4 regions of the Massilia sp. TSP1-1-2 genome follow, and region 2 is predicted to be linked to each of the others. Evidence: predicted binding sites of a transcription regulator. Region 2 holds the regulator's gene; each other region holds the start of a gene.
What was found. The regulator sigma-54, encoded in region 2, starts transcription at its own class of promoters, with help from an activator protein. The targets are predictions, from matches to a motif close to TGGCANGNAANCTGCTTT.
Positions count from the first base shown of each region.

Region 1: the regulator sigma-54 is predicted to act here: its motif matches at 1,003-1,020, upstream of pepA (flocculation-associated PEP-CTERM protein PepA).
Region 3: the regulator sigma-54 is predicted to act here: its motif matches at 962-979, upstream of ACP7BV_RS19830 (PEP-CTERM sorting domain-containing protein).
Region 4: the regulator sigma-54 is predicted to act here: its motif matches at 989-1,006, upstream of ACP7BV_RS25950 (circularly permuted type 2 ATP-grasp protein).

Region 1 is NZ_JAFCTU010000003.1:211,225-213,406, forward strand. Features, by position in the region: gene icmF (fused isobutyryl-CoA mutase/GTPase IcmF) at 1-669, shown strand, start outside; gene pepA (flocculation-associated PEP-CTERM protein PepA) at 1,073-1,936, shown strand; gene ACP7BV_RS04155 (molybdopterin biosynthesis protein MoeY) at 2,112-2,182, opposite strand, start outside.
Region 2 is NZ_JAFCTU010000008.1:11,288-13,469, forward strand. Features, by position in the region: gene lptB (LPS export ABC transporter ATP-binding protein) at 1-529, shown strand, start outside; gene ACP7BV_RS08770 (RNA polymerase factor sigma-54) at 543-2,027, shown strand; gene hpf (ribosome hibernation-promoting factor, HPF/YfiA family) at 2,098-2,182, shown strand, end outside.
Region 3 is NZ_JAFCTU010000026.1:24,672-26,853, reverse strand. Features, by position in the region: gene ACP7BV_RS19835 (Orn/Lys/Arg decarboxylase N-terminal domain-containing protein) at 1-271, shown strand, start outside; gene ACP7BV_RS19830 (PEP-CTERM sorting domain-containing protein) at 334-903, opposite strand; gene dcd (dCTP deaminase) at 1,111-1,677, opposite strand; gene ACP7BV_RS19820 (alpha/beta fold hydrolase) at 1,744-2,182, opposite strand, start outside.
Region 4 is NZ_JAFCTU010000056.1:3,737-5,918, reverse strand. Features, by position in the region: gene ACP7BV_RS25950 (circularly permuted type 2 ATP-grasp protein) at 1-956, opposite strand, end outside; gene ACP7BV_RS25945 (oleate hydratase) at 1,085-2,182, opposite strand, start outside.

The DNA of each region.
Region 1 (2,182 bases), on a different contig from region 2:
CATGCGCAAGAGATCGACTTCAACGATATCCGCACCACGCTGCAGGCGCTGATCGCGATCTACGACAACTGCAACAGCCTGCACACCAACGCGTACGATGAAGCGATCACCACGCCGACCGATGAATCGGTGCGCAGGGCCTTGGCGATCCAGTTGATCATCAACCGCGAGTGGGGCCTGGCCAAGAACGAAAATCCGAACCAGGGCGCGTTCATCATCGAAGAATTGACCGACCTGGTCGAAGAAGCGGTGCTGCAAGAGTTTGAACGCATCGCCGAGCGCGGCGGCGTGCTGGGCGCGATGGAGACCGGCTACCAGCGCGGCAAGATCCAGGAAGAGTCGATGCTGTACGAGCACCAAAAACATGACGGCACGCTGCCGATCATTGGTGTCAATACCTTCCGCAATCCGAAGGCGAACGACACGCCGCAAAAAATCGAGCTGGCCCGTTCTACCGATGACGAGAAGCAGTCGCAGTTGACGCGCCTGGAACAGTTCCATCAATTGCATGCGGCCGAGGCGCCGCAAGCGCTGGCCGCCTTGCAGCAGGCGGCGATCGACAACGCCAATGTGTTCGAAAAATTGATGGATGCGGTGCGGGTTTGTTCGCTGGGGCAAATCACCACGGCCCTGTTTGAAGTGGGCGGGCAGTACCGCAGGAATATGTAAGCCTTGCAGCGCGCTTGCACTTTATTGGGCTGCATTCGCGCGGGTCGCTGATCACAGGTGGCGTTTTTCATATGAAAGGCCCGGGGGGAACATGTCACATCGAGATGGAAACCCCCGCAACACGATCAGCGAATGCAGCTGCGGCGTGTTGTCCTATATAAAATTACTTGATCATCCTACGGCGAATGCGCCTTGCGACCGAAGTTTCATAAGCATTTCCGCCATTCCAGTAAATTTCCACGTGGAATTAGTCTGTCGACAAACTTTACACCGGGCTACCTCGAGTTTGCGCTAGATCATATAAGTCATTGATTTTAGGGCAATTCCTTAATCGGGCACAAGACTTGCTACATGAGGCTATGTAGGCGAAAGCCCGATTTAATTAATTCTCAAGGACAAGATCATGAAATTCTTTACCAAACTCGCAGCAGCTGCGGCAGTCTCGCTGGCAATGGTCGGCACGGCAAGCGCTAGCACCGTTCTGAACAACTGGCAGTTCAACCCACTGGGTACCGGCGTTGCCACCGCCCAAACCATCAACGAATACCTGGACGTGAACGGCAACGCTTTCATCCAGCTGAACGCCACCAGCGCATCGACCTTCAACTTTGTCGAGCACGCAGTGTTCAACATCTCCCAGGCTGATAGCAATGGCGATATCTTCACCGATACCTTCCCAGGCGGCTACGTTACTGCAACCTTCGAAGCGTATGGCTCGGGTCAATTCGCAGGCGGCTTCCAGTTCGCTGGCGGTACGATCACGATGTACCACAACACGACCAAAACCTACGGCACCACCGCTGGCGTGTTCGGCGCGAACACTGGCACCCAAATCGCCCAATTCCAGGTCATGCCAGGCGGCGGCGGTCTGGTAGACGGCACGGGTAACCCAACCGGCAACGGCCAGATCACCGTGAACGCCAAGGCGACCACGCCGGGCGGCTTGCATGCCGGCTACTTTTTCCGTGAAAACGGTAGCGATCTGGCCAATGAAGATCTGCTGGCGTTTGCATTTACCAACGCCAATGGCGTCGGTCCAAAAGGTCTGACCCCTACCCTGGTCAATGAAGTTGCTTGCCAGTTCTCGCACTACACGGGCCCAGGCTGCGGCAGCGGTACCTACTCGAACGTGGCGGGTAACCACTTTTTCGTCAGCAACAACGGTCAGTTCAAGCTTGCCGAAGTGCCAGAGCCAGGTTCGCTGGCCCTGTTTGGCTTGGCAATCCTGGGCGCCGGTGTAGTCAGCCGCAAGCGCAAGCAAGCTTAAGTTTCGACTTGGCTAGCAAGCTTGGCTAACAAGCTGAGCAAAATAAAAGAGCGAACTTCGGTTCGCTCTTTTATTTTGGGGGAAGACAAAGCGGCGACCCCAGTGCTCTGTTTTTGTTTGCAGAAAAAACCGGACCAGAGTCCGCTTTTTTGTCTCCACCGGCAAGCCGCGCACTTCAAGGGAGCATCAGCTCGCTTAACGGCTTGCGCTCGGAACGCGCCGCTGGCGCCTTGCCCGCCCCCACGC
Region 2 (2,182 bases):
GCCGATTCACCGGCGCGCCGCGCTCGGCCTGTCGTACCTGCCGCAGGAAGCGTCGGTGTTTCGGCGCCTGACGGTCGAAGAAAACATCCTCGCCGTGCTGGAACTGCAAAAGGTCAACGGCAAGCGCCTGAGCAAACCAGAACTCAAGGAGCGGCTCGACACGCTGCTGCATGACCTGCAGATCGAAAAGCTGCGCGAGAACCCGGCCATGTCGCTGTCGGGCGGCGAGCGGCGGCGCGTGGAAATCGCGCGTGCGCTGGCCACCAATCCGCGCTTTGTGCTGCTCGACGAACCGTTCGCCGGGGTCGATCCGATCGCCGTGATCGAGATCCAGCGCATCGTGCGGTTCCTGAAGGAGCGCGACATCGGCGTTTTGATCACCGACCACAATGTGCGCGAAACGCTCGGCATTTGCGACCGTGCCTACATCATCAACCAGGGTGCGGTGCTGGCCTCTGGCCGTCCGGACGACATCATCGCAGACGAATCGGTACGCCGCGTTTATCTGGGTGAGCACTTCCGGATGTAAGCAGGTCAAACCGATGAAACAATCCCTGCAACTACGCACCTCGCAGCACCTTGCGCTCACGCCGCAGCTGCAGCAGTCGATCCGCCTGCTGCAGTTGTCCACGCTCGAACTGCACCAGGAACTCGAACAGCTCCTGACCGACAATCCGCTGCTCGAACGGCTTGACGATCCGCTCGACCATTCGGTGCGCCTGCTGGCCGACGGCGCCATCGGCAGCAGCGCCACGCCGGCCGAGGCGCCGCCCGAACCGGGCGCGCAGGATGCACCGGCGCCGGCCGAAGGCCAAAGCGCCGATGCACCCGAGGGGGAAGCTGCCAGCAACAACGACAACAACAACGACAACGACGGCGAGTGGGGTGACCTGGGCCGCGCCAAGAGCAGCGACGACGAAGATTCGCGCCCGCAGCTCGAGGGCAGCGCGACCACCCTGCGCGAGCATCTGATGGAACAGATGCGCGTGCTGGTGCTCGAAGTGCGCGACCGCGCGCTGGTCGAACTGATCGTCGACGCGCTCGACGACAACGGCTACCTGACCGAGACGCTGGAAGAAATCCATGCGCGCATGCCCGAAGAACTCGAGATCGATTTCGATGAATTCAAGACCGCGCTGTCGCTGCTGCAAAGTTTTGATCCGGTCGGCGTGGGCGCGCGCAATGCGTCCGAGTGCCTGGCGCTGCAGATTCGCGCCATGCGCGGCGTGCCGCTGGTGACGCGCCGCATGGCGCTGGCCATCGTCGAAAAGCACCTGACCTGGTTCGCCCAGCGTGAATTCAACAAGCTGAAAAAAGCGCTCGACTGCGACGACGAAGACTTGCGCGAGGCGCAGACCATCATCCGCCGCTGCAATCCGCACCCGGGCGCCGTGTTCGCCTCCGATGTGTCGGACTTCGTGGTCCCGGACGTGATTGTGCGCAAGGCCAAGGGCGGCTGGTCGGTCTCGCTCAACAACGACGTGATGCCGCGCCTGCGCGTGAACAATATGTACGCGAGCCTGCTCAAGCAGGGCAAGGGCGAAGGCCAGATGGGCGCCCAGTTGCAGGAAGCGAAGTGGCTGATCAAAAACATGCGCCAGCGCTTCGACACCATCTTGCGTGTCTCCGAGGCTATTGTTGAGCGCCAGCGCAATTTCTTCAGCCATGGCGCGGTAGCCATGCGTCCCCTTGTGCTGCGCGAAATAGCTGATACACTTGGTCTACACGAGAGTACTATTTCTCGTGTAACAACTCAGAAATTCATGCTGACCCCGCATGGCATGTTTGAGTTGAAATACTTTTTCGGTAGCCATGTCGCCACCGAAGCGGGGGGAGAAGCATCTTCCACGGCGATTCGTGCACTCATCGTGCAATTGACAGGAGCAGAAGACCCTAAAAATCCATTATCCGATAGTAAGATTGCGGACATGCTGGGGGAACAGGGTATGGTCATCGCTCGCCGCACCGTTGCCAAGTACCGCGAAGCGCTCAAAATCCCGCCCGTCAGCCTCAGGAAGTGTCTGTAATCGGCATTTTTATGCCGTTCCTCTGCGCGCCGCGCACGAACGGAAAGTGACACCATTATTAGGAGTGTGTATGAATCTCACAATTAGCGGACATCATCTCGAAGTGACCCCAGCCATCCGTGAATACGTACAAACCAAGCTCGAGCGCGTCAAGC
Region 3 (2,182 bases), on a different contig from region 2:
CGCATTCGCCAAGATGGCGCATCGCGAAATCGAACGCGTTGCGCTCGAAGACCTGGAAGGACGCATCACGGCAATCCTGTTGACGCCTTATCCGCCGGGCATTCCACTGCTCATTCCCGGCGAGCGGTTCAACAAGACCATCGTCGATTACCTGCGCTTTGCGCGCGACTTCAACGAGCGCTTCCCGGGCTTCGAAACGGACGTGCACGGCCTGGTCAAGCGCGAAGTCGATGGCAAGCGAGGTTACTTCGTCGATTGCGTCATGCAGTAGGCGACAGTTAAAAATAAGGCCCGGCGCTTGCAGCGACCGGGCCTTTTTTATTGCGGAGAAACTTAGGCGCGGCGGCGCGAACCAATCAGGCCCGCAAGTGCCAGGCCGAACAGCAGCGGCATTGCCGGTTCGGGAACGTCTGCCGGGGCCGTGGTCACCGTGTTGGTGAACGAGAAGCTCAGGTCGTTGTAGTCGAACGGCCCGCCCAACAGGTCTTCGAAGCTGACCAGGGTTGTACCAGGCATCCAGTTCTCTTGAACGCGCGCATGGAAATTGTTGTCGAGGTTGCGCGTGGCAGCGCCAGTGAAGTAGTCGTTGCCCGTATTGTTCACATGCAGGCGGAACAGCAGTTCAGACCCGGTAGCGAAAGAGCCCAGGTTGAAAGTACTGCCGATCGGCGAGGCATGATTGTTGAATATCAGGACATCGTTACCGGCAATGCCGTCATCGGTGTACAGGTACAGGTCGTTACTGAATGACGCCGTGTTGCCCTGGTAAGTGGCGACAATATCGCCGGTGTTACCGGCCAGTACGACCAGTCCTTCCGTTCCGGATGCGGCGATCGGGAACGCAAATGCCGCGACGGGCATCGCCAGCACTGCTGCTGCCAGTAATTTTTGTAGTAGTTTCATGCAGTTTTCCCATATATCGTTTTGACTACGCCGCTCAAGTAAGCGGCTTGCCAGGGGAAAAGCACAAGTTGCGCCAGTGTAAGTACACTGGCGGGATAATGTCTATAAATCAATTACTTAACGACAATGGCATGATATGTTGCATCGGGCTCCTGTAAGGATCGCCGACATGCCAAGCGGGTACATGGCCCCGCCCCGCCTTCCTGATCAAGCCTTCGGCAAGGTGACGCCGCTCTGTCCCTGGTACTTGCCGCCGCGGTCCTTGTACGAGGTCTCGCACACTTCATCGCTCTCGAAGAACAGCACCTGCGCGCAGCCTTCGCCCGCATAAATCTTGGCCGGCAATGGCGTGGTGTTTGAAAACTCCAGCGTCACGTAGCCTTCCCACTCCGGCTCGAACGGCGTCACGTTGACGATGATGCCGCAGCGCGCGTAGGTCGACTTGCCCAGGCAAATGGTCAGCACATTGCGCGGAATCCTGAAGTACTCCATGGTCCGCGCCAGCGCGAACGAGTTCGGTGGAATGATGCAGACATCGCTTTTGACGTCCACGAACGAGTTCGGATCGAAATTCTTCGGGTCGACAATGGTGCTGTTGATATTCGTGAAAATCTTGAACTCGTCGGCGCAGCGGATGTCGTAGCCATAAGACGAGGTGCCATACGAGATGATCTTGCGCCCATCCACTTCGCGCACCTGTTGCGGTTCGAACGGTTCGATCATGCCGGTGGCGAGCGCCGTGCGGCGGATCCATTTATCGCTTTTGATAGTCATCGCGGAGGCTTCTTCCAGATTGGTGGGTTAATTTCACGCGATTTTACGCGAAAAGCGCCCGCCAGACTATTTAGCCTGCTTGAGCAGCCGCCCGATCATCTCGCGCGTCAGACGCGCCGCCTTCTCTGGCGACTCCATCGGGAACAGGTGCCCGCCCTCGATCGGGCTGAAATGCTCGCCCACCAGCGCGCGCGTGGCGCCCAGCCCGGCCTGGCGTAATTCTTCGGAGGCGACGCCGGCCACAAAGCCGATCGGCACCGGAAACTGCCCGCCCATCAGCGTGCCCAGGTGGTGCGGCAGCGCGCGGTAAATGGCGGTTTCGACTTCGCGCCGAAAGCGCAGTTGCACCCCTTCCGGATGCGGCTCGAGGCCATGTTCAAGGTAGTCGGCGAGCACCCCGGGCGCCCAGGCGGCGAACATGGGTTTGCTGTTGAAGTGCGCATGCGCGGCCTGCGCGTCGGGCCACACGTTGCGCCGCTTTTTCGACGACTTGGCCGGCGAAAAC
Region 4 (2,182 bases), on a different contig from region 2:
TTGTCGTCGGCCACGCCGGTACCGATCGCATTGGCCAGCGTCACGCGCCCGGCGCGGTAGACCGACAGCAAGCCGGGCACGCCCAGTGCCGAATCGGAGCGGAAAGCGAGCGGGTCGAGGAAATCGTCGTCCATCCGCCGGTAAATCACGTCAACCCGGCACGGACCGCGAATGGTGCGCATGTACACGGCGTTGTTGCTGACAAACAGATCCTTGCCCTCGACCAGCTCCACGCCCATTTGCTGGGCCAGGAAAGCATGCTCGAAGTAAGCGGAGTTGTACATGCCCGGCGTCATGACGACAATGGTCGGGTCGGAAGCGCCGGACGGCGCCACCGAGCGCAGGTTTTCGAGCAGCATGTCCGGATAATGGTCGACCGGCGCGATGCGGTTGCGGGCAAACAGTTCAGGGAACAGCCGCATCATCATCTTGCGGTCTTCCAGCATGTACGACACGCCGGAAGGCACGCGCAAATTATCTTCGAGCACGTAGAATTCGCCCGCCCCGGCGCGCACGATATCGACGCCGGCAATGTGGGCGTAGATATTGGAAGTAACATTGATGCCCTGCATTTCCGGACGGTACTGGGCGTTCTTGTAGATTTGCTCGGCCGGAATGATGCCGGCCTTGATGATATTCTGGTCGTGATAAATGTCGTGCACGAACATATTCAAGGCCTTGACGCGCTGCACCAGGCCCGCCTGCAAAGCGCGCCATTCATGCGCCGGAATGATGCGCGGAATAGTGTCAAACGGTATCAGGCGCTCGGTGCCGGCATCGTCGCCGTACACTGCAAAGGTAATGCCCACCCGGCGAAACGTCAGGTCGGCCTCGGCGCGTTTGCGTTCGATGTGTTCGGGCGTTTGCCGGCGCAGCCAGGCGTCGAACTCGCGGTAGTGTTCACGCACCGATGTGGCCGACTCATCGGCCATCATTTCATTATAAAAATGCACCATGTCAGCGTATCTCCGTTGGGTTCATGATAAGTATAACAAGAACCGTGCCAGCAAGATGCGCGCCGGAAACAATCGAATCGCACCAAAACCGGGAGAATTCAGCGGTGTTGGTGCAGCCCGCCGTGCAATCAGAATGCCTTGATCAGCGCCTCCAGCTTGACCTTGAGCGACGCGTCGTGCGGCGTGACGGGCGGCACTTCGCGCGCCACGTCAAGCAACTGGTAGACGGCCATCTGCGCCGCGCGCACCGAGTACTCCACGGTAAAGACAACATCGTCGGCAATTTCGACAAACTGGCTCACGAAAGCGAGGTTGTTGGAATTGCGGGGAACCGGCAGCGGCCGGTCGGCCAGGGCGCGCGGCATGAACATGCTGGTGATGTACGGCATGCGGCAAGGAATGCAGGTGGCGCTCGCCATCACCGACTGGTCAAAGTTCAGGTGTCCGCACAGTTCCTGCAAGATTTCCGCGCCACTGCATTCGGCCATGGGCTTGGCGACGAAGTCGCCGATACGGTCCGGGTGCAGCGCATACCCCCAGAACACCTGGGTTCCTTCGGGCTGCCCGATAAAGTGTGGCTGATGGGCCAGCACGACCGACATGAACCAGTTAGAATCCTTGAACGTCACCAAGCCGCCGGTACCGGCGCGGTTGCCTGTAAATTTTTCCATCTGGTCGAAAAACACGGGGTCTTTCAAGGTGACGGTAAATGACGCCCAATACGATTCCGGAATGCTGGAATTGAAGGCGGCCGGGTTGCCAAATTCCGGGCGGCCCTGGGACAGTTTTTCCCACAATGCCCAGCCGCCACTGTCCTTCTTGGTCAAGTGCGCAGGTGGGCGATCCATCGCACCGTAGCTGGACGCATCGGTCATCGAACCGTTCTGGAAAAATACCAGATCGTCCGGCGCCACCGGCAGCATCTCGACGGCGCCTTCGCGCTGGCATTCAATGCCGGTCACAACCCATTTGCCGTCGGCGCCGGTTGCCATCGCCAGGTCCGTGACGGTGCAGTCCATGACAAACACGACGCCCTTGTCCTTGAGCCAGGCGAGCAGCGGGCGCACCAGCGAATCGAACTGGTTGTAGACCGTGCGCTTGACCCCGGCCAGCGTTTCAATACGGGAAAACTCCTTCATGAAGCGATGCAGGTAGCGCTTGAATTCGACTGCGCTATGCCACGGCTGGAATGCGAACGTGGTCGCCCACATGAACCAGAACTTGGT